3 regions of the Actinomadura napierensis genome follow, and region 2 is predicted to be linked to each of the others. Evidence: predicted binding sites of a transcription regulator. Region 2 holds the regulator's gene; each other region holds the start of a gene.

The links. The regulator HrcA, encoded in region 2, represses chaperone genes, less so after heat shock. The targets are predictions, from matches to a motif close to TTGGCACTCTCNNNNNGAGAGTGCCAA.
Positions count from the first base shown of each region.
Region 1: a site for HrcA is predicted at 2,898-2,924, ahead of groES (co-chaperone GroES). Genes of this name have one in related genera too.
Region 3: a site for HrcA is predicted at 3,301-3,327, ahead of groL (chaperonin GroEL). Genes of this name have one in related genera too.

Region 1 is NZ_BAAAMR010000103.1:26,293-33,891, reverse strand. Features, by position in the region: gene ABD296_RS38805 (sigma-70 family RNA polymerase sigma factor) at 1-416, opposite strand, end outside; gene groL (chaperonin GroEL) at 753-2,378, opposite strand; gene groES (co-chaperone GroES) at 2,465-2,773, opposite strand; gene ABD296_RS38790 (THUMP-like domain-containing protein) at 3,043-4,287, shown strand; gene ABD296_RS38785 (hypothetical protein) at 4,898-6,547, shown strand; gene ABD296_RS38780 (phosphotransferase family protein) at 6,781-7,599, shown strand, end outside.
Region 2 is NZ_BAAAMR010000021.1:87,289-94,887, forward strand. Features, by position in the region: gene ABD296_RS14620 (antitoxin YezG family protein) at 158-598, shown strand; gene hemW (radical SAM family heme chaperone HemW) at 639-1,847, shown strand; gene ABD296_RS14630 (DUF3097 domain-containing protein) at 1,848-2,672, opposite strand; gene hrcA (heat-inducible transcriptional repressor HrcA) at 2,861-3,871, shown strand; gene dnaJ (molecular chaperone DnaJ) at 3,872-5,008, shown strand; partial or broken gene ABD296_RS14645 (16S rRNA (uracil(1498)-N(3))-methyltransferase) at 5,098-5,826, shown strand; gene ABD296_RS14650 (hypothetical protein) at 5,892-6,599, opposite strand; gene ABD296_RS14655 (SigE family RNA polymerase sigma factor) at 6,596-7,183, opposite strand; gene ABD296_RS14660 (histidine triad nucleotide-binding protein) at 7,482-7,599, shown strand, end outside.
Region 3 is NZ_BAAAMR010000072.1:45,324-52,922, reverse strand. Features, by position in the region: gene ABD296_RS32725 (phospholipid scramblase-related protein) at 60-650, opposite strand; gene groL (chaperonin GroEL) at 1,538-3,169, opposite strand; gene ABD296_RS32715 (dihydrofolate reductase family protein) at 4,060-4,605, opposite strand; gene ABD296_RS32710 (cold-shock protein) at 4,684-4,884, opposite strand; gene ABD296_RS32705 (MoaD/ThiS family protein) at 5,056-5,334, opposite strand; gene thrC (threonine synthase) at 5,355-6,599, opposite strand; SAM riboswitch class I at 6,616-6,757, opposite strand; gene ABD296_RS32695 (cation diffusion facilitator family transporter) at 6,946-7,599, opposite strand, start outside.

The sequences.
Region 1 (7,599 bases), on a different contig from region 2:
AGCAGGTCGCGGGCGCGCTGCGCCTCGATGTAGCGGACCACCGTCTCCTCGGGACCGGGACGGTCGTCGGGGCCGTCCGGCAGGTCCTCGGTGGGCACGGCCGCGCGGACCGCGCTGCGCAGCGCGTCCGCGATCTTGTGCGCGGCGATGCCGAAGACGAAGGACGCGAACGGCCGGCCCATGTCGCGGTAGCGGGGCAGCGCCGACAGCACCGCGATGCAGACCTCCTGGGCCACGTCGTCGGCGATGTGGTACTGCCCGGAGACCCGGCCGAGCCGGGCGCGGCAGTACCGCACGATCATCGGGCGGACCTCGGCGATGAGCACCTCGATGGCGCCCGGGTCGCCCTGGACGGCGAGGTTGGCCAGTTCCCTGAGGTCGCCGCCGCCCTCGTTCGCCGCCCGCAGCACGCGCATCCGGCGGCCGGTGTCGTGGCGCGGCGGAGGGGCCGGTCCCATCGAGGGCTCGGCAGCGCGCGCGGTCATGGTCCCGGCGTAGCTTCCCTCGGTCACGTCAAGCATGATGCCCAGCACCGCCGGGCGTGTCGCCACTGTCGTCGGCAACGGAATGGTCACAGTGCGGGGACGAGGCCGAAAATACCACGCATTGCGGTCAGTCGACCGCCCAGAGTGCCGAAATCGTCCCTCCGGCGCCGAAGATTCGGCGGGACGGCGAAGGCCCCCGCCCGGTGAGGGGCGGGGGCCGAGACGATCTTCCGGGGCGGGCGAGCCGCTCGCCCGCCCCAGGGAAGATCAGTGGCCGTGACCGTGGCCGTGCCCGTGACCGCCGGCCGCCGGCTCCTCGTCCTCGGGCTTGTCCACGACGAGCGCCTCGGTGGTGAGCAGCATGCCGGCGATCGACGCGGCGTTGGTGACGGCCGAACGGGTCACCTTCACCGGGTCGATGACGCCCTGGGCGATCAGGTCGCCGTACTCGCCGGTGGCGGCGTTGTAGCCGTGGCCCGGCTGCAGCTCCTGCACCTTGGAGACGACGACGTAGCCCTCCTGGCCGGCGTTCTCGGAGATCCAGCGCAGCGGCTCGACCAGCGCGCTGCGGACGGCCGCCGCGCCGGTGGCCTCGTCGCCGGACAGGCCGAGGGCGTCGAAGCCCTCCTTGGCCACGTGCACCAGCGCGCTGCCGCCGCCGGACACGATGCCCTCCTCGATCGCCGCGCGGGTCGCCGAGATGGCGTCCTCGAGGCGGTGCTTCTTCTCCTTCAGCTCCACCTCGGTGGCGGCGCCGACGCGCAGCACGCAGACCCCGCCGGCCAGCTTGGCCAGCCGCTCCTGCAGCTTCTCGCGGTCCCAGTCGGAGTCGGAGTTCTCGATCTCGACCTTGATCTGGTTGACGCGCGCGGTGATCTCGTCCGCGGAGCCCTCACCGTCGACGACGGTGGTGGCGTCCTTGGTGACGGTGATGCGGCGGGCGCGGCCGAGGTCCTCGAGCCCGATCGAGTCGAGCTTGAGGCCGATGGCCTCGCTGACGACCTGGCCGCCGGTGAGGGTGGCCATGTCGCCCAGCATCGCCTTGCGGCGGTCGCCGAAGCCCGGCGCCTTGACGGCGACGGAGGTGAAGGTGCCGCGGATCTTGTTGGCGACGAGCAGCGCCAGGGCCTCGCCCTCGACGTCCTCGGCCACGACCAGCAGCGGCTTCTTGGTCTGGGCGACCTTCTCCGCCAGCGGCAGGAACTCCTGCACGTTGGAGATCTTGCCGTCCACGATGAGCACGTAGGCGTCCTCCAGGACGGCCTCCATGCGCTCGGGGTCGGTGACCATGTGCGGGGACAGGTAGCCCTTGTCGAACTGGAGGCCCTCGGTGAACTCCAGCTCGAGGCCCATGGTGTGGGCCTCCTCGACGGTGATGACGCCGTCCTTGCCGACCTTCTCGAACGCCTCGGCGATCAGCTCGCCGATCTGCGCGTCCTGCGCGGAGATGGTGGCGACGTGCGCGATCTCGCCCTTCTCCTCGACCTCGCGGGCCGTCTTGAGGAGCTGGTCGGACACGTACTGGGCGGCCGCGTCGATGCCGCGCTTGAGGCTCAGCGGCGAGGCGCCGGCGGCCACGTTGCGGGTGCCCTCCCGGACCATCGCCTGCGCGAGGACGGTCGCCGTGGTGGTGCCGTCGCCCGCGATGTCGTTGGTCTTGGTCGCCACTTCCTTGGCGAGCTGGGCCCCGAGGTTCTCGTAGGGGTCCTCCAGCTCCACCTCGCGGGCGATGGTGACGCCGTCGTTGGTGATGGTCGGCGCGCCGAACTTCTTGTCGATGACGACGTTGCGGCCGCGCGGGCCGATCGTCACCTTGACGGCGTCCGCGAGAGCGTTGACGCCGCGCTCAAGAGCCCGGCGAGCGTCCTCCTCGAACTCCAGGATCTTCGCCATGGGGATACTCCTATGTCACGCGATCCGCCCCGGCCGCCCCGCCGGTGGGCGGCGCGGGCCGGGGCGGGCGCATCACGTCTCGGTGATTACTTCTCGATGACCGCGAGCACGTCGCGGGCCGAGAGGACGAGGTACTCCTCGTTGTTGTACTTGACCTCGGTGCCGCCGTACTTGCTGTACAGCACGATCTCGCCGACCTTGACGTCGACGGGGACGCGCTCGCCCTTGTCGTCGACGCGGCCCGGGCCTACGGCGAGGACGGTGCCCTCCTGCGGCTTCTCCTTGGCGGTGTCCGGGATCACCAGGCCGGAGGCGGTGGTGGTCTCGGCCTCAAGCGGCTGGACGACGATGCGGTCCTCGAGCGGCTTGAGAGCAACCTTGGTGGCGGTCGTCACGATCTGACCTCCCCTTCGATTGGTCCTCGGCCGGCCATGGCTGGCCGACCGGCACATGTGACAGAAGAGGCGACCCTGGACCGGCCTGTCGTCGCGGGTGCCAGACCGAACCTTTGTCGCTGTGTTGGCACTCTCGCGTTGAGAGTGCCAGTCAGTGAGACTATGCCGTGCCCGTTTGCCCGTCAACACGGACACGGGCGCACGCCCCCCGGCGTTCCGGGCCGTTCATCCGCCGATCACCCGCGCGCCGCGGCCGATACCGTCCAGGCATGGACATCGCGTCGTTCCGGGAGCTGCTCGGCCCCGCCGGCCAGGCACTTCTCGCGGAGGCGGGCGAAGCGGACGTCTCGGAGGCGGGGCTGCTGGGCACCGCGTCCCGGCTGCGCGAGCGGTACGGGGCGGACCTCGTGGCGGCGGCGCTGACCCAGGTGCGGCTCCGGCGGCGCGCGGAGGCCAAGTTCGGCCCCGACGCGGGCCGCATGTACTTCACGCAGGCGGGGCTGGAGCAGTCGACGCGTGCGAATGTCGCGGCGCATCGCGCGCGGCGGTTCGCCACCGTGCTGCCCTCCGACGCGCGCGTACTGGAACTGGGTTGCGGCATTGGTGCCGACCTTACGGCGCGTTCCAGGGTGGGTCTTACAGGAGACGGCGTGGAGCGCGATCCACTGACGGCCGAGGTGGCGAAAGCCAATGTGATGGCTCTCGGGCTGGACGGCCTCGCGCGCGTGCGCGTAAGTGACGCCGTGGAAGAGGACCCAGACGGGTACGCCGCCGTGTTCGCCGACCCCGGACGCCGGACGGCCCGGGGCCGCGTCTTCGATCCCCGCTCCTACGAACCGCCGCTGGACACCGTCCTGGATCTCGCGGGACGGGCGCCGGCCGCCTGCGTCAAGGTCGCGCCCGGCATCCCGCACGAGGTGGTGCCCGAGGGCGCGGAGGCGGAGTGGGTGTCGGCCGCCGGCGACGTCAAGGAGGCCGCCCTGTGGCTGGGCGGCCTCGCCGGAGGCGTCGGCCGCCGCGCGACGCTCCTGCCGCCCGGTGGGGATGCGTGCACGCTGACCCCGGCAGGGCTGGGCGATCCGGACGTCCGCCCGTGGGGCCGCTACCTCTACGAACCGGACGGAGCCGTCATCCGGGCCCATCTCCTGGCGGAGGTCGCGGACCTGGTCGGCGGCGGGCTCGCCGACCCGCGCATCGCCTACGTCACCTCCGACGAGCTGCGTCCGACGCCGTTCGCGTCCGCATACGAGGTCGAGGACGTGCTGCCGTTCTCGGTGAAGCGCCTCAAGGCCGAGCTGCGACGCCGGGAGGCCGGCGTGCTGACGGTCAAGAAGCGCGGGTCGGCGGTCGACGTCGACCGGCTCCGCCGCGACCTCGGCTTCGGTGGGCGCCGGGGCGGGTACGGCGCCGCCGAGGCGACGGTGGTGGTGACGCGGGTCGGCCAGGACCCGGTCGCGCTGCTCGTGCGTCCCGTCCGGGCGGCCGACCCGCCCACGGCGGGCCTCGCCCGCTAAACGGTCCAAAGATCTCCGCGCGGCACCGCAACGCCAAGGGCGTCCGCGCGACGCACCATGCCCGCGCAAATCATTCGCCCTTTCCGGCATTGCCTTCACCAGGGATTACGGGTGCCCGGCAAGGCGGCCGCGGCGGGCGGCGAAACGGCGTTCCGAGATCAACGGGCGGGGAAACACCAAGGCAGGTTCAGCGATCGGGTTCGGGGCTCCCACGAATGCCGGTCCGGAATGGCGCCCGGCCCGGCGGACGGCGCCGCGTCCGGGCGGCGCGCGCCGACGGGAGGAGCCGGATGGGCGCCGCGGGAACTGCCGATGTTGGACGAGATGTACGGACAGACTCCCCGCCGCGGGCCGTCCGGCGGCGGCCGGCGCGGCGGCCGGGCGGCGGAACCGATCCCCACAATTGCCCAGAAGCCCTCGAATCACGGATATCACCGTATGGCCGGTGATCACCGTCAATCCCCGCCAGTGGGATAACAGGCGCATTCCGCAGAACCCGCGACGTTCCCTGCTACCCGTTATAGCGGCGCTTCACACGCACTACAGTGGCGACTTCACGATTCATTGCCGTGCGCCTTTTCGACGCGTCCGGCACACGAAGGAGCATCGGGTGGAAACGAATCACAACTTCCTGCAGACGGGGGGTCAACCGGTCTCGGATCGGATGCGGGAGTTGCTCGCCCGTGCGGCGCAGGACCACGTCTATGAACAGCGCTCACAGGGTCAGGTCCTGGACGAGATCCGCCAGCGGCTGGAAGGGATGGAGTGGCTGCTCCGCGAGGTCCGCGAGCGCGAGATCAGCGGGCTGACCGGGCAGCTCGAGACCGTGCGCGGGCAGGTCGACGAGCTGGTCGGCAAGCCCCCGGAGTGGGCCGAGGGGCTGGCCGAGCACATCGACGGCCTCGGCGAGCGGGTCAAGCCGGTCGCCGAGCTGCCCGCGCTGTGGGCCGACGTCGGCGTCGTCGCCGAGAACGTCGACGAGGGCCTGACCCGCATCCAGGCCGTCCTGGACTCCGCGCAGCACATCACCGACGCCACCCAGCAGGCGTCGCAGCGCATGGAGGAGATGACCAAGCGGCTGGACAAGCTCCAGGGCAGCATGGAGGCCGCGTCCGTCCGCTTCAACCGGCTGGACAAGTCGCTGGCCGAGCTCGGGCACCGCTCCGAGCGGCTGGAGCACTCGATCAACGGCGTCACGGCGCGGGTCGACCAGGCACTCGGCGAGATGGCCGAGCGGATGGAGCAGGGGCTGGAGGCGGTCAACGGCCGGGTCGAGGGCGTCGGCGGCCGGCTGGACGGGCTGGACGGGCGGCTGGACGGGGTCGACGGGCGCCTCGAGGGCCTGTCGGGCAAGCTGGAGGGCGTGGACGGCCGCTTCGAGAGCATCGAGGGCCGGATCGACGGCGTGGGCGAGCGGATCGGCCGGCTGCCGGCCACGCTGGAGATCGCCGAGCTGCACCGCGTGGTGGGCGAGCTGGCCCGCCGTCCGATGATGGACCACAGCGACCGGTTCGACGCGCTGGAGAAGCACCTGGCCGACGCGGTCGACCCGCTGATCGAGGAGCTGCGCGCAAGGCCCGACCGCGACGAGGTCAAGGCCACGATGTCGCAGATCGCCGAGACGGCCTACAGCGACGTCGCCAAGCGCATGGACGAGTTCTCCCGCCGGTTCGAGGACGTGCACGACGACGTGCGCAAGCGGATCGAGGGCATTCACGAGGAGGTCGCCAAGCGGGTCGACGTGGCCCTGGAGGAGTTCACCACGCAGGTCGACATCGTGTCCCGCCGGGTGGAGTCGGTGCACATCGACGTCACCAAGCAGGTCGAGTCCGTGCATCACGAGGTGGCGAGGCAGGTCAGCGGAGTGCACGACGACTTCGGCAAGCGGATCGGCGACATCCACGAGGACGTCACCCGGCAGGTCGGCAGCATCCACGACTCGGTCGCCAAGCAGGTCGCCGGCATGCAGGAGGACATGGCCCGGCAGGTCGGCGGGGCGCAGGAGGAGTTCGGCCGGCGGGTGGACGGCGTGCAGGACGAGGTGACGCGGCGGGCCGAGTCGGTGCAGGCCGAGGTCGCCAAGCGCTTCTCGCACGTGCAGGACGAGGTCGGCCGCAAGGTCGACGGCGTCCACGACGATGTGTCCAAGCAGGTCAACGCGGTGCACGAGGACGTGCTGAAGCGGTTGTCCACGCTGGAGGAGACGATGCTCGCGCTGGCCGAGGCGCTGCTGCGCCCGCGCCGCGACGGCAAGGACTAGCCGGTCCGGGTGGGGCCGCTCCCGCGCTGCGGGGTGCGGCCCCACCCGGCCCCTCCTCCGGGTTGCCGGACGTCCTCCTCGGGGGTGTCCGGATGCCGCACGGAATCTGCGAGGTTTGTCCGGCAATCCGGTGAGACGACCGGAGACCCTCCGCCAAGCCACCGCGATGACGTGCATTTTGTTACGTTCCGTCTTCGCAAAATCACTCCCAATACCCTTCGGAATCCGTTTTCATGGATCTCGTGACTCCCACACCGGCTCCTTGCCTGCCGACCGGCGCCCCACCCGGCCACGCCACCCTGCGCTGGGTCGAGGGCTGTCTCGGCAAGGGCGCCGAGGTGCGGATGGTGCGGCCGCTCCCGGGCGGCGGCGCGCACGCCAACCACGCGCTCGTGGTGGAGACGCCGTCCGGCAGCGCGCACCGGCTGGTGCTGCGCCGCTGGACCGGCCGGGACACCGGCCTCGACGCGGGCCCCGGCCGCCGCTCCTACGGCGACACCGAGTTCTCCCCCGAACGCGAGATCGCCGCGCTGGCGCTGCTGGCGGGCTGCGAGATCCCGACCCCCGAGCTCGTCGCCGCCGACCCGTCCGGCGCGCACTGCGACGTCCCCGCGCTGCTGATCAGCCGGCTGGTCGGCCATCCGCCCCGGCCGTCCCCCGACGACCTGCCGGAGTACCTCATCCAGCTCGCCGCCGCGCTGCTGCCGGTGCACGCGCTGCACGGCGCGTCCACGATGCCGCCGTACGTCCCCTACAACCGGCTCGACCAGCGGAACCCGCCCAAGCACGCGCTGCGCCCGCAGCTGTGGGAGCGCGCGTTCGAGATCGCCTCCGGGCCCGCGCCGGACGCGCCCGCCCGCTTCCTCCACCGCGACTACCACCCCGACAACACGCTGTGGTCCTACGGCAAGCTGACCGGCGTCGTCGACTGGTCGGACGCCTCGTGCGGCCCGGTCGCGGTCGATGTCGCCCGCATGCGCCGCGGCCTGGCGCTCCGCTACGGCGTGCCCGTCGCCGACCGCTTCCTGGCCGCGTTCGACCAGGTCTCCGGC
Region 2 (7,599 bases):
ACGCGGCCGGCGGTTTCGCCGCGACACGGCCGGCGCTGCTCGATCCCGGCGCGGATGTCGGTACGGTCGGGGGCAGTGCGTCCCAGGGGGACGGCCCGGCGCCCCGGGTCCGGCCTCCGCCGGGACAAGCGGCCACGACGGTACCGGAGGTTCGAGCGTGACCCACTCCGAGCAGGTCCTGCGCTCCCCGCAGGAGCGCGAGACCGTGAACGGCGCCGTGCGCGCGCTGCGGTCCGCCGCGCCCCAGGGCTGGGAGCGGCTCGGCTTCGAGTTCCGCGCCACCGTCGGCATCGACAGCGCGTCCTTCGAGGTCGAGGACGCCGACGGCGAGCGCCGCAAGGCCATGCCGCCGGGCCAGGCCGTCGGGAAGATGGACGAGCTGCGCCGCGTCATGTACCGGCGGGGCAAGGGCGCCTGGTTCACCGCCCGGCTGGAGATCGAGCGCTCCGGCCGGTTCAGCGCCGAGTTCGACTACGACGGCGAACCCGAGTTCACCCCGCCGCTCACCCCGTCCGCCTACGCGCTGGACCTCGACCGCTTCCCCCGCACCGACGCGCACATCCCCGGCTGGCTCCGCCGCAAGCTCGACCAGGCCTGACCCGGACGGACCATCCGGCCGAGGGCGGCAGACTGTAGAGGTGCCCTCTACGCTTCCCGACGGAGCCCCCGTACCCGCCGACGGCGCGCTGCCCGGCAGCGCCCTGCACGGCCTGGGCACACGGCCGTTCGCGTTCTACGTCCACGTGCCGTTCTGCGTGACGCGCTGCGGATACTGCGACTTCAACACCTACACGGCCACCGAGCTCGGACCAGGCGCGAGCCGCGACTCCTACGCCGACACCGCCATCGCCGAGGTCCGCATGGCCCGCAAGGTGCTCGGCGACGCGGACCTCCCCGTCCAGACGGTCTTCGTAGGTGGCGGTACGCCCACTTTGCTCCCGCCGGACGATCTGGGGCGCGTCCTCGCGGCCATCGACACCGAGTTCGGTCTCGCCCCCGGCGCCGAGGTCACCACCGAGGCCAACCCCGAATCGGTGGACGAGGCGTACGTGGCGAGGTTGCGCGAGGTGGGGTTCACCCGCGTCTCGTACGGCATGCAGAGCGCGCGCGAGCACGTCCTCGCCGTCCTGGAGCGCACCCATACGCCCGGCCGCGTCCCGCAGGTCGTCGAATGGACGCGCAAGGCGGGCTTCGAGCACGTCAACCTCGACCTCATCTACGGGACGCCGGGGGAGACGGACGACGACTGGCGCGCGTCCCTGGAAGCCGCCCTCGAATGCGACCCCGACCACGTGTCCGCCTACGCGCTCATAGTCGAAGAGGGCACCCGCCTGGCGGCGCAGGTCCGGCGCGGTGAACTCGCCGCCCCAGACGATGATGCCATGGCCGACCGCTACCTGATCGCCGACGAGCTCCTGAGCGCGCACGGGCTGCACTGGTACGAGATCTCCAACTGGGCCGCCGCGCCCGGGGCCGCCTGCCGCCACAACCTCCTGTACTGGACGGGGGCCGACTGGTGGGGCGTCGGCCCAGGCGCGCACAGCCACATCGGCGGCACCCGCTGGTGGAACGTCAAGCACCCCGCCGCCTACGCCGGCCGCCTCGCCGAGGGCACCACGCCCGCGCACGCGCGCGAGATCCTCGGCGCCGGCGACCGCCGCATCGAGCGGATCATGCTCGAACTCCGCCTCGCCGACGGCTGCCCGGCCGACCTGCTGGACGAGACCGCCGTCCGGCGCGCCATCGCCGACGGCCTCATCGCCCCGGCGCCCTACGAGCGGGGCCGCGCCGTCCTCACCCGCCGAGGCCGCCTCCTTGCCGACGCCGTGACCCGCGACCTGACCTGATCAGGACTGGGCCGGCGCCGTCACGAAGTCGATGAGTTCTTCCACACGGCCGAGGAGGGCGGGTTCCAGGTCGGTGTAGGCATTGACGGAGCCGAGGATGCGCTTCCAGGCCGCGCCCGTCTCGCAGTCCCAGCCGAGCGCCTCGACGATGCCCTCCTTCCACGGGATGCCGCGGGGGACGCGGGGCCAGGCCGGGATGCCGACCGCCGCGGGCTTGACGGCCTCCCAGATGTCGATGAACGGGTGGCCCGTCACCAGGACGTGCGGGGACGACACCCGGGCCGCGATCCGGCTCTCCTTGGACCCCTCCACGAGATGGTCGACCAGGACGCCGAGGCGGCGGCCCTCCTCGGGGGCGAACTCCTCGACGATGGCGGGCAGGTCGTCCACGCCCTCCAGGTACTCGACCACGACGCCCTCGACGCGCAGGTCGTGCCCCCAGATCTTCTCGACCAGCTCGGCGTCGTGGACGCCCTCGACGTAGATCCGGCTCTCCTTGGCGACCTGCGCACGCAGCCCCTTGACCGCGATGGACCCGGACGCCGAGCGGGCCGGGGCGGCCGGCCCCGCGGCGGGCCGGACGAGGGTGACCGGCTTGCCGTCGATGAGGAACCCGGCCTTGGTCAGCGGGAACACGCGGCGCTTGCCGAACCGGTCCTCCAGCGTGACGCCGAACTTGTCGCAGCCGACCACGGCGCCGCAGAAGCCGCTGTCGGGGTCCTCGGCGACCAGGCCCGGCTCGGCCGGGATCTCGGGAATCTGTCCCTTGCGGGGCCTGCGCCAGTCCCCGCCGAGCACGTCGTTTCCGTAGTTCTTGCTCCGCACGGCTCCGCACCCTAACGGGAAGGATAAGATCACGCAGCCGCGCGCCCTCGCGAGCGCGGCCGCGGACCCCCGGAACGTCCCCGCCGGGCCGTACACTTGGCACTCGGGAGTACGGAGTGCCAGCAACGCCCAGTCGGCGGTATATCTGGACGTGAGGACCTGTGGAAGGTGCAGAAGGAGGTGACCGGGTGCTTGACGACCGGAAGCTCGCGGTGCTGCGCGCCATAGTCGAGGACTACGTTTCGACGAACGAGCCGGTGGGCTCCAAGGCCCTCGTGGACCGGCACAACCTCGGCGTGTCCTCGGCCACCATCCGCAACGACATGGCCGTGCTGGAGGAGCAGGGGTACATCGCCCAGCCGCACACCAGCGCGGGACGCGTCCCCACCGACAAGGGGTACCGGCTGTTCGTCGACCGGCTGTCGACGATCAAACCGCTGTCGATCGCGGAGCGCCGCGCGATCGAGACGTTCCTGTCCGGCGCCTACGACCTCGACGACGTCGTCGGCCGCACCGTCCGGCTGCTGGCGCAGCTCACGCGGCAGGTCGCGGTCGTGCAGTACCCGTCGCTGACCCGCTCGTCGGTGCGGCACGTGGAGCTGGTCCCGGTCGCAGAGGGCCGGCTGCTGCTCGTGCTGATCACCAACACCGGCCGGGTGGAGCAGCGCGTCATCGAGACGGGGAAGATCTCCGAGGAATCCGTGGGGCACTTGCGGGCGTTGCTCAATACGTGCCTGGACGGGCTGGGCTTCGGCGAGGTGCCCTCGGCCGTCGCGGACCTGCCGGACAAGGTGGGCCCGGACGAGCGGCCGGTCGCCGCCGCGGTCCTGTCCGTCCTGCTGGAGACGCTCGTCGAGAACCACGAGGAGAAGATCGTCTTCGCCGGGGCGGCGAACCTGGCCGCGGTCGACTTCTCGCAGAGCCTGCGGGAGGTGCTGGTGGCGCTGGAGGAACAGGTCGTGCTCATGCGGCTGCTCGGCGAGACCGGCGACTCCTCTACTCTTACGGTGCGGATCGGCACCGAGAACCCCGACGAGGGGCTCCGGTCGACCTCGGTCGTCGCGGCCGACTACGGCGTCGGCGACCTCACCCTGGCCCGGCTGGGCGTACTCGGGCCGACACGCATGGATTACCCCGGCACGATGGGAGCGGTACGGGCAGTGGCACGCTACGTGGGACAGATCCTGGCGGGGTCGTAAGTGGCCAACGACTACTACGCGACCCTCGGCGTCCGCCGGGACGCCAGCGCCGACGAGGTCAAGAAGGCGTACCGGCGGCTCGCCCGCGAGCTGCACCCGGACGTCAACCCCGACCCGGAGACGCAGGAGAAGTTCAAAGAGATCACCCAGGCCTACGAGGTGCTCTCCGACCCCAAGAAGCGCGAGATGTACGACCTGGGCGCGGACCCGTTCGCGCCGGGCGGCGCGGGGGCGGGGGCCGGCGGCTTCGGCGGCGCCGGGTTCCCGTTCAGCGACATCATGGACGCCTTCTTCGGCACCGCGACGTCCCGCGGCCCCCGGTCCCGGGCGCGCCGCGGCCGCAACGCGACGCTGCGCGTCGAGTTGGACCTCGCGGAGACCGCGTTCGGCACGACCCGCGAGCTGTCCATCGACACCGCGGTCGCCTGCACCAGCTGCGAGGGGTCGGGCTGCGCGCCCGGCACGCACCCGGAGACCTGTGACACCTGCCACGGCCGCGGCGAGGTCCAGCAGGTGCAGCGCTCCTTCCTCGGCCAGGTCATGACGGCCCGGCCGTGCCCCGCCTGCGGCGGGTTCGGCTCGGTGATCCGGCACCCGTGCACCGAGTGCTCCGGCGACGGCCGGGTCCGCACCCGGCGCACCGTCAAGGTCAAGATCCCGGCGGGCGTGGAGAACGGCATCCACATCCAGCTGGCCGGCGAGGGCGAGGTCGGCCCGGGCGGCGGCCCGCCCGGCGACCTGTTCCTGGAGATCGCCGAGAAGCCGCACCCGATCTTCGAGCGGGAGGGCGACGACCTGCACTGCACGGTCGAGATCCCGATGACCGCCGCCGCGCTCGGCACCAGCGTCACGGTCGAGACCCTGGACGCCGCCGAGGAGGTCGACATCAAGCCCGGCACCCAGTCCGGGCAGGTCATCACGCTCTACAACCGGGGCGTGCGGCACCTCAACGAGAGCGGCCGCGGCGACCTGATGATCCACGTGAACGTGGAGACGCCGAACCGGCTCGACGAGGAGCAGGAGGAGCTGCTGCGCCGGCTCGCCGTGCTGCGCGGCGAGGAGCGCCCGCCCGGCAAGTTCGCGCCGGGGCAGCGCGGCATGTTCTCCCGCCTGCGGGACGTTTTCAACCAGCACTGAAGAGCCACCGCGGCGGCCTACCGCGAGGGCCGCGACGGCGCGCCTCCGGCCTCCGGCGGGCGGGCGGGCGGCGGCCCGGGGGGAGTGGGATGAGTCCGCCGGTGTTCCTCGCCGACCCGGGCCGGCTGCGCGCCGACCGGGTCGTGCTGGACGGCGCCGAGGGCCGGCACGCCGCGGAGCTGCGCCGGCTGCGGCCGGGCGAGCGCGTCGACCTGACCGACGGTGCCGGGCTGCTCGCCGAGTGCGTCGTCGCCGCCGCCGACCGCGCGTCCCTCACCCTGGACGTGCTGGCCCGCCGGGTCGAGCCGGCGCCCGCGCCGCGGCTCGTGGTCGTCCAGGCGCTGCCGAAGGGCGACCGGGGCGAGCTGGCGGTGGAGACCATGACCGAGGCCGGCGTCGACGGGATCGTCCCGTGGGCGGCGGCCCGGTGCGTCACCCAGTGGCGCCCGGAACGGCGGGAGAAGGCGCTCGGGCGGTGGCGCGCCACCGCCCGAGAGGCCGCCAAGCAGGCCCGCCGCAGCCGCCTGCCGGAGGTGGCGGACCTCGCGTCCACCGCCGACGTCGCCGCCCGGATCGCCGCCGCGCCGCTCGCGCTCGTCCTGCATGAGGACGCCGAAGAGCGGCTCAGTGCCGTGCGGCCGCCAGCGGACGGCGACATCGTCCTGGTGGTCGGCCCGGAGGGCGGGATCGCCGAGGAGGAACTCGATCGTTTCGCCGCGGCGGGCGGACGCCCCGTCCGGCTCGGCCCGACCGTCCTGCGCACCTCGACCGCCGGGGTCGCCGCCGCGTCCGTGCTGATGGCCGCAGCCGGCCGCTGGTGCGACGCCGCCGTGGCCGCGGGCGCCGCGGGCGGGTCCGGCGGCCGGTCAGAAGGCTCGGCCGGTCAGGGCGCGGAGGCGCCGGAACCCTGGTCGGCGGTGGTGGCCGGCGGGGTGCTGGCGGGCGGCGTCGGCTGCTCGGTCGGCTGCGTCGGCGTGGACGGCGGAGGCGTCGTCGGCGTCTGCGTCGGCGTCGGGCTCGTGGTCGGGCTGCCGCTCGGGCACGGCGAGGCGGACGCCTTCGCGCCGCCCTGCGAGGAGCCGGACGACGGGGACGCCGTCGCGCCGGTGGCCGCCGGCCCGGAGCCGCACGGCGTGGGCCCGGACGAGGTCGACGGGGACGACGACGCCGACGGGCTCGGCGACCCGGACGCGCCGGGCTGCGACGGCGCGGACGAGCCGGGCACGATCGGGTTGCCCCGGGAATCGACATGGTCGCCGGCGTGGGCGTTGCGGTCGTCGCTCGAGGGCCCGTTGCTGCCGACCGAGTGCTGGATCAGGTCGATCGTGTGCGGCGCGGTCACGCCGAGGCCGGCTATCGCCACGGCGGCGGCCACGGCGAGCGCGGGCCGCGCCCAGGTCAGGGCGAACCGGTCCAGCCCGTACCAGGCCGTGCCGAACCGCTCCATGCCGAACCAGCGCCGGCGGCGCGGGTCGGCGATGCGGGCCCGGATGCGCTCCAGGCCGTCGTCGGCGGGTGTGACCGGGTCCGCCTCCGCGTGCAGGGCGCGGCGGAGGATCTCGCCGTGCTCGTCGTGGGGGTCGGTGGTCATGAGAACTGCTCCAGGACGTTGCGTAGCGCGGTCATGCCGCGCGCCGTATGACTCTTCACGGCGCCGCGGGAGATGCCCATGGCGTTGGCGATCTCCGCTTCGGACAGATCGGCGTAGTAGCGGAGCACGAGCGCCTCCCGCTGGCGGGCGGGGAGCCGGGAGAGCGCGTCGATCACCGCCGACCGTTCCAGCTCGCCGATCGCCCCGGCCTCCGCGCTCGGCGCGTCGGGCAGCCCCTTCGGGGCGTACTTCTCCACGACGGCGCGGTGCCGCAGCACCGATCGCGACCGGTTGACCACGGACTGGCGCAGGTACGACAGGGCCTTGTCGGGGTCGCGCAGGCGGCGCCAGCCGCCGTGCATCGCCACGAACGCGTCCTGGACGACCTCTTCGGCCGTCCCGGAGTCGCGCACGAGCATGGCGGCGAGACGCACGAGCGAGCGGTAGTTGGCGCTGTAGAGCGCGGTCACCGCCTGATCGGCGTCCCAGGCGACGGCCACGGCCCCCGCCGTTCCCCTGGCCACGAGGGTCTCGGTCACGTCAGTGGGACGCGCACCCTCGCCGTTGGGTTTACGAAAGGGCATGTTCTTGAGGACCTCGGTCACCTATCCGCCGCCTTCACCGTGCCCTGGCCGCCCATTCGGACGACCTCCGGGCCGGCATCGAATCGGGTTTCCCCCACCCGCGCGAGCGCGCGGCAACGCCCTCGGACCGGGGGGTACGCCCTGAGTTGACAACCTTAACCAGTGGCCGGTCGGAATCGGCTCGACAACCGGAGATCGACGCCGGAAACCTTAGCGATCTTGGGGCGTCGCGGGCCATCCCCGCGGTGGTCTCGATAGGATCTCGGACGCGGCCAGGGCCGCCCTGAGAGGGGGACAGATGACCGACTGCCTGTTCTGCAAGATCGTTTCCGGGGACGTGCCCGCCAAGGTCGTCCGGGACTCCGCGCGCGTGATGGCGTTCCGCGACATCAACCCGCAGGCGCCCACGCACGTGC
Region 3 (7,599 bases), on a different contig from region 2:
TGCGGTGGCGCGCAGGAGGGATGGCGCCCGCCTCGGCCGGAAGGGGGCGGGGGCACTCGTCAGGTGATGTCCTTCGACTCGTGCAGGTTCAGGTCCATCACGATCGCCGTCATCACCGCCATGGTGCGCAGCGGCTCGCGGACGGGACCGAAGATCTCGATGGAGTACTTGTCCGCCGTGGTCAGCAGGTGGGTGGCGAGCCCGGCCCACTTCTTGCGCACGTGCGCCACCTTGCCGCCGTCGGCGTCCATCACCTCGAAGTTGTTGCGCGGCAGGTCCACCGCGACCGTGCCGAGCCGGCCGCCCTTGGCGTCCCTGAGGACGTACCGGCGGCCGACGCGCTCGGTGACGAACGAGCCGACAAGGACGCCCTCGGAGTCGGAGACCTCCGTCAGCTCCCGTCCCCGCCGCTTGTCGACCACGAACAGCGGGTCGCCGCCGGGCGTGGTCAGCAGCACGACGTGGGCGTCGAGGTCGGACTTGCCCGGGAACAGCTTTCGCAGCGTCTCCGCGCGGTTCTTCTCTCCGGTCTCCCCCGCGACGGCCAGGACGGTGCCCTCGCCGTCGAGGACCCGGTATCGCGACTTGGCGAACGGACCCCTGCGGGGCTGTTCCACCCTGAGCACCGGGGAGCTGAACACTTCGCTCACGCGTTCTCCTGCCTCATCGGCCGCGCACGCGGGCCGCCCTTCACGTCCGTCGCACAGCGCGGGTGCCGCGCCGTCCAAGCGGCGATCCTGCCAAGCCCGGCTCCGCAGCGGAAGGTCTTTCGCCGTCCCGCTTCGGCGCGCGAGCCCGCGAGGCCGGCACCGGCAGCCGCCTGACCTGGACGGCCACTGGACGATGTAGCGCCGGGGCGATGCTCCTGTGCCCCGCGGTCGCCCCGGGGCCTCCCACAGGGTGTTCCGGCGTGCTCGCCGGCCAGGCGGGCTCGCCTTCGGCGGAGGCGCGGTCGTAGGTGCATCGCGCCACTGCCCATCACGACGTGGTCGGCGAGGCGCCAGGTACACGGGCCGAAGTCAGCGCCGCGTTGAAGAGCGGGACGCGGGTTGCCGATGGTGAGCGGTGCCATCTTGACGATGAGGCGATCGATCTCGGACTACAGAGAACCGCCAACGATCCAGATGCCCTTGCCGTCCTGCCACTGCAGCTCTCGCACCACATGACGGGGTCGTCCTGCACGACCTGGACGGCCGGGTCCGGGCTCTGCCGCAGCGTCCCGGAGAACACCGGGTGGCGCAGGTGCGGAAACGCGTCGGTTAGGGCAGCCGGCCCTCCACGACGATGTCCCGCGGTGATGCCGAGTGCCCGCCTCACAGGGCCCGGCAGGGTCTCGGGGAAGTCGGCGGCGAGGTACTCCGAATATTTCGTGTCCAGCGCGCCGAGACGTTCGCGCCGCCCACAGCATCCGCCGGTCCCCGGGCGTGCGAAAAGGGGCGGTTCCGCGAGGGAACCGCCCCTTTCGTCACCGGGTCGCCGGGCCGTCCGCGCGAGGACGCGCGGACGGCCGGGAACGACCGTACGGCTCAGGACCTGATCAGAAGTCCATGCCGCCCATGCCGCCGGACGGGTCGCCCGCCGGGGCCGGGTTCTTCTCGGGCTTCTCGGCGATGACGGCCTCGGTGGTCAGGAACAGCGCGGCGATCGACGAGGCGTTCTGCAGCGCGGACCGGGTCACCTTGGCCGGGTCGAGGATCCCGGAGTCGAACATGTTGACGTACTCGCCGGTCGCGGCGTTCAGGCCCTCACCCGGGGTCAGGTTGCGGACCTTCTCCACCACGACGCCGCCCTCGAGGCCGGCGTTCACGGCGATCTGCTTCAGCGGCTCCTCCAGAGCGCGCTTGACGATGTTGGCACCGGTGGCCTCGTCGCCCGCGAGCTCCAGCTTGTCGAACGCCTTGGTGCCGGCCTGCAGCAGCGCGACGCCACCGCCGGGGACGATGCCCTCCTCGACCGCGGCCTTGGCGTTGCGGACGGCGTCCTCGATGCGGTGCTTGCGCTCCTTGAGCTCGACCTCCGTCGCGGCGCCGGCCTTGATGACCGCCACACCGCCCGCGAGCTTGGCCAGGCGCTCCTGGAGCTTCTCGCGGTCGTAGTCGGAGTCGGTGTTGTCGATCTCGGTGCGGATCTGGTTGACCCGGCCCGCGATCTCGTTGGCGTCACCGGCGCCGTCCACGATGGTGGTCTCGTCCTTGGTGATGACGACCTTGCGGGCGCGGCCCAGCATGTCGGTCGTGGTGTTCTCGAGCTTGAGACCCACGTCCTCGCTGATGACCTGGCCGCCGGTCAGCGTGGCGATGTCGCCGAGCATGGCCTTGCGGCGGTCGCCGAAGCCCGGGGCCTTCACGGCCACGGACTTGAAGATGCCGCGGATCTTGTTGACGACCAGGGTCGCCAGGGCCTCGCCCTCGACGTCCTCCGCGATGATCAGCAGCGGCTTGCCGGACTGCATGACGCCCTCGAGGACGGGCAGCAGGTCCTTGTTGGCCGACGCCTTGCCCTGAACGATCAGGATGTACGGGTCCTCGAGGGTCGCCTCCATCCGCTCGGGGTCGGTCACGAAGTAGTGCGAGATGTAGCCCTTGTCGAAGCGCATGCCCTCGGTCAGCTCGAGCTCCAGACCGAAGGTCTGGCTCTCCTCGACCGTGATGACGCCTTCCTTGCCGACCTTGTCCATCGCCTCGGCGATCATCTCGCCGATCTGCGGGTCGCCCGCGGAGATGGACGCCGTGGAGGCGATCTGCTCCTTGGTCTCCACGTCCTTGGCGAGCTTGGACAGCTCCTCGCTCACCCGCTCGACCGCGGCCTCGATGCCGCGCTTCAGCGACATCGGGTTCGCGCCGGCCGCGACGTTGCGCAGACCCTCGCGCACCAGCGCCTGGGCGAGGACGGTCGCCGTCGTCGTGCCGTCACCGGCGACGTCGTCGGTCTTCTTCGCTACTTCCTTGACGAGCTCGGCGCCGATCTTCTCCCAGGCGTCCTCGAGCTCGATCTCCTTGGCGATCGATACGCCGTCGTTGGTGATCGTGGGGGCGCCCCACTTCTTCTCCAGCACGACGTTGCGCCCCTTGGGACCAAGGGTCACCTTCACGGCGTCGGCGAGCTGGTTCATGCCGCGCTCGAGGCCGCGACGGGCCTCCTCGTCGAACGCGATCATCTTTGCAGCCATAGGCTCCTAGTCCTCCCGGAACAAGGTGGCTTAAAGGATCGAGCCGACGCCCGCGACGGACGGCCCCCGCTCCGGCGGCTGCCATTCCGCCACCGGACTGGGGCCTCATCGCCCCGACCCAGACTGTGAAGCTGTCACTCTCCACAGTAGAGTGCCAACCGTTTTTTAGCACTCTACCCTGCCGAGTGCAAGCGTCGCGCATCCACGCCGCAGTCGTCCTCATCCACCTGCTCGGCGTCGCCCTGACCTGCGCCGGAGGGACGCGACTCGCCGCCGGACATGTGTCGAGGTGATCCGCCGTGTGCGACCGTGCGCCGGTATTCGCGGAACACGTGCCCGAGGGTGGGAGGTAGGGATGACGATCCGTTCCGCGCGTTCCGCGACCGGAGTAGGAGGAGCCCCCAGCGCTGCATCGATGCGCCGGTTCATGATGTCCTCATCGCCGTCAATACAGTGAGCATACGTGCTCTGCAACATGGCGATGGAGTGCCCAGCACGAGCAGCCGCGTTCGCCGCCGCTCAGCCACAGCGACAGGCACGCATGCCGCAGGTCGTACGGCCGTTCCGCCAGCGGCGTAGCGAACTGGGGCCGCCAGACCGTCTCGCAGTTGACGGGCGCCAGTCGATTCCCGCCCTCGCTGCAGCAGCCGACCGTCCTCAGCCGTCCCATGTGCGCCCGCAGGATGGCGACCAGTTCAGGACTGGCCGGAACGGGACGCTTCACACCGTCCGCGCGAGCCTTGAGGCTGGTGATGACGCCGCTTGATGAACTCCGCCGCCCGTCGTCCTGCCGTCAAGGGGTGGCGGCGCTCAGTCCGCTGCGCGGCCCTGCGTCTGACCGCCCGGAGCGTGCAGCAAAGGCTTGCGAGGGACCCGAGCGTTCGTGCTTCTTATTTGGGATTTGGGCGGTAGGTCAGGAGGGTTACTCCTGAACGGTACGTCGTGGTGCCCGTCAGGGTCAGGTGCACCGGCGGCTCCAGGGAGTGGAACGGACGCGTGCCGTGGCCGAGGATGACGGGGTGGACCCAGAACCGGATCTCGTCCACGAGGCCTTGGGTGGCCAGGTGATGGGCCAGTTCACCGCAGCCGTAGGACACGAGGTTCCCCGTATGGCGCTGCCTCAGCTCGGAGATGGCCTCGGCGAGGGTGCCTTCGAGCAGGCTTGCGTTCCATTCCAACGGCCCCTGCAGGGTGCGGGAGATGACGAACTTCGGCATGCCGTTGACCCGGTCCGCGAACCCCCGGGTGTCCGTGATGGTCGGCCAGACGCTCGCCAGGCCCTCGTACGTCTTGCGGCCGAGGAGGAGGGCGTCGGCGGCGAAGAGCTGGTCGAAGCTGCCGGACTCCTCGTGTTCGCCCGCCGGCGTGAACCACTCGTCGATCCGGTCGATCACGCCATCGACCGTCATCTGGGTGGAAACGATCACCTTGCCCACAGGACCCTCCCTCAGGGTTGCCGTCCCGTGTTGAGACCGGTGGGAACGGGCGAACTCATCGGTGGTCCGCGGGTGGGGTCAGAGGGGGCGGACGGTGTCGGCCTGGGGGCCGCGGTCGCCGTGGGTGATCTCGAACTCGACGCGCTGGCCTTGTTCGAGGATGCGGTAACCGTCCATCTGGATCGCCGAGTGGTGGACGAAGACGTCACGGCCTCCGTCAACGGCGATGAAGCCGTACCCCTTGTCGGCGTTGAACCACTTGACCGTGCCCTGCGCCATTCCCCAGCCCGCCGTTCGACCATGCCCCGCCCCTGCCCTCGCGGGGACCGCGGATCATCCGCGTCTCCGCGGCGCAGCGCCGCGGGCGGGGTCGACTCGGCGTGATCGGAGTCGACCCTACCCGGCGGCTACGACGGTGCCCGGGGACGAAGGGCGGTTGGCCGGTGGCGGTCAGCCGCCGGCGACGGCGGGGATGATCGAGATCTGGACGCCCGCGGGCGTCGCGGTGTCCAGGCCGTCGGCGAACCGGACGTCCTCGTCGCCCACGTAGACGTTGACGAACCGGCGGATCTTGCCGGCGTCGTCCAGGATGCGCGCCGAGATGCCGGTGTAGCTGGCCTCCAGGTCGGCGACCACGTCGCGCAGGGTGCCGCCTTCGGCCTTCACTTCCGCCTCGCCGCCGGTGTAGGTCCGCAGGATCGTCGGGATGCGGACGGACACGCTGCTCATGTGCTGGCTCCTTCTCGTTCTCAGGCGAGGCCGGCGGCGCGGAACGCCTCCAGCGTCGGGGCGATGTTCGCGCTCGGCTTGGCGACGGGGGCGACGGCGTCCAGCGTCTTCAGGCCGTCACCGGAGTTGATGATCACGGTCTCGGCGGACGGGTCGAGGGCGCCGGACCCGACGAGCTTGCGCAGGCAGCCGACGGTGACGCCGCCGGCGGTCTCGCCGAAGATGCCCTCGGTGCGGGCGAGGAGGCGGATGCCCTCGACGACCTCGGCGTCGGTGACGTCCTCGACGGCGCCACCGGTGCGGCGCGTCACGTCGAGGACGTAGGGGCCGTCGGCGGGGTTGCCGATCGCCAGGGACTTGGCGATGGTGTCGGGCTTGACCGGCCGGACGACGTCGTGGCCCGCCTTGAACGCGGCGGAGACGGGGTCGCAGCCGGCGGCCTGCGCGCCGAACACGCGGTACGGCTTCTCCTCGACCAGGCCGAGCTTGATCAGCTCCTGGAACGCCTTGTCGATCTTGGTGAGCTGGGAGCCGGACGCGACCGGGACCACGATCTGGTCGGGCAGCCGCCAGCCGAGCTGCTCGGCGATCTCGTAGCCGAGCGTCTTGGAGCCCTCGGCGTAGTACGGGCGGACGTTGACGTTGACGAACGCCCAGTCCTCCTGCTCGCCCGCGATCTCGGACGCGAGCCGGTTCACGTCGTCGTAGTTGCCGTCGACGGTGACGAACGTCCCGCCGTACACGGCCGTCGTGACGATCTTCTGCGACTCGAGGTTGGACGGGACGAACACGGCGCTGCGGATCCCGGCGCGGGCCGCGGCGGCGGCGACCGCGTTGGCGAGGTTGCCGGTGGACGGGCAGGCCAGCACCTTGAAGCCCAGCTCGCGGGCGGCGGCGAGCGCGACCGCGACGACGCGGTCCTTGAACGAGTGGGTCGGGTTGCCGCTGTCGTCCTTCACCCACAGGCGCTGCAGGCCGAGGCTCTCGGCGAGGTTGTCGGCGCGGACGAGCCGGGTCAGGCCGGGCTCGGTGTTGGGGGTGTCGGCGACGGTCGACGGGACGGGCAGCAGCCCGCGGTAGCGCCAGATGTTGCGGGGGCCGGACTCGATGTCCGCGCGAGTGATCCCGCCGAAGTCGTAGGCGATCTCCAGCGGGCCGAAACATTCTTCGCACGCGTAGAACGGGCCGAGGTCGCGCTTCGAGCCGCATTCGCGGCAGACGAGGGCGGTAGCGGGTCCGAGGTCTGTGGCAGACGTGAGTGCCATGAGGGCGAGGCCTTTCTCCCCATCTTTCCTGCGCCACCTTGGTCGCAGGCCGGAGTTGGCACCATCTCCCGGCCGGCCTCGCAGGATCGCGAGCGCGCGTCAGCCGGGTGGTTGCCGGGGCTTCGCAGGGCCGGTCCCTCCACCCCTCTGGATGAGCGGTATTCAGTTGTCAGGGGGCTGAGCTGGAAGACCGGCCCGTCGGCCACTGCGCTTCCTGCACCCCTCTGGATGAGCGGTATTCAGTTGTGGTCGAGCCGTTTGAGCTCGTATGCGAACTTTACATGACGTGACCGGATGGCAGACAGGCGGGTCCGGCCAGTGAGACGTTACCCCGAGGTGGTCTTGATCACGCCGGCTCGCCCGCGGCGTCGGCGGCGTCCGTGGCGGGGGCGCGGCCGGGCGTGCGCTGGGTGGGGTCGAGGAAGACGTGCCGGACGATCGGGACGCGCTCCTTGAGCCGCCGGTCGATCTCGCCGGCGACGTCCTCGGCCTGGTCGGCGCTGATGTCGTCGGAGAAGTTGACGCGGGCGGCGACGAGCAGCTCGTCCGGGCCGAAGTGCATGGTGAGCAGCTCGTCGATGCCGGTCACGCCGGGCGCGGCGGCGATCTCGGCGCGGATCTCGCGCAGCGCGGCGGGGTCGGCGGCGCGGCCGATGATGAGGCCCATGCTGTCGCGGCCGAGCACGAACGCGACGACGACGAGCAGCAGGCCGATCAGGACGGAGGCGAGGCCGTCCCAGAACTGCGACCCGGTGAGCTGCCGCAGGACGAGCCCGGCGGCGGCGAACGCGAGGCCGATCATGGCGGCGGTGTCCTCGAACAGGGCGGCCTTGAAGGTGACGTCGGGTGACCGGCGGACGTGGTCGACGATGTCGCGGCCGTTCTCGCGGGTCTCGCGGCGCGCCTGCGTGTACGCGCGGACCCAGGACGTCCCCTCCAGCAGCGCGCCGAGGCCGAGGACGCCGTAGGCGATCCAGACGTCGCCCTCGGAGCCGCCGTG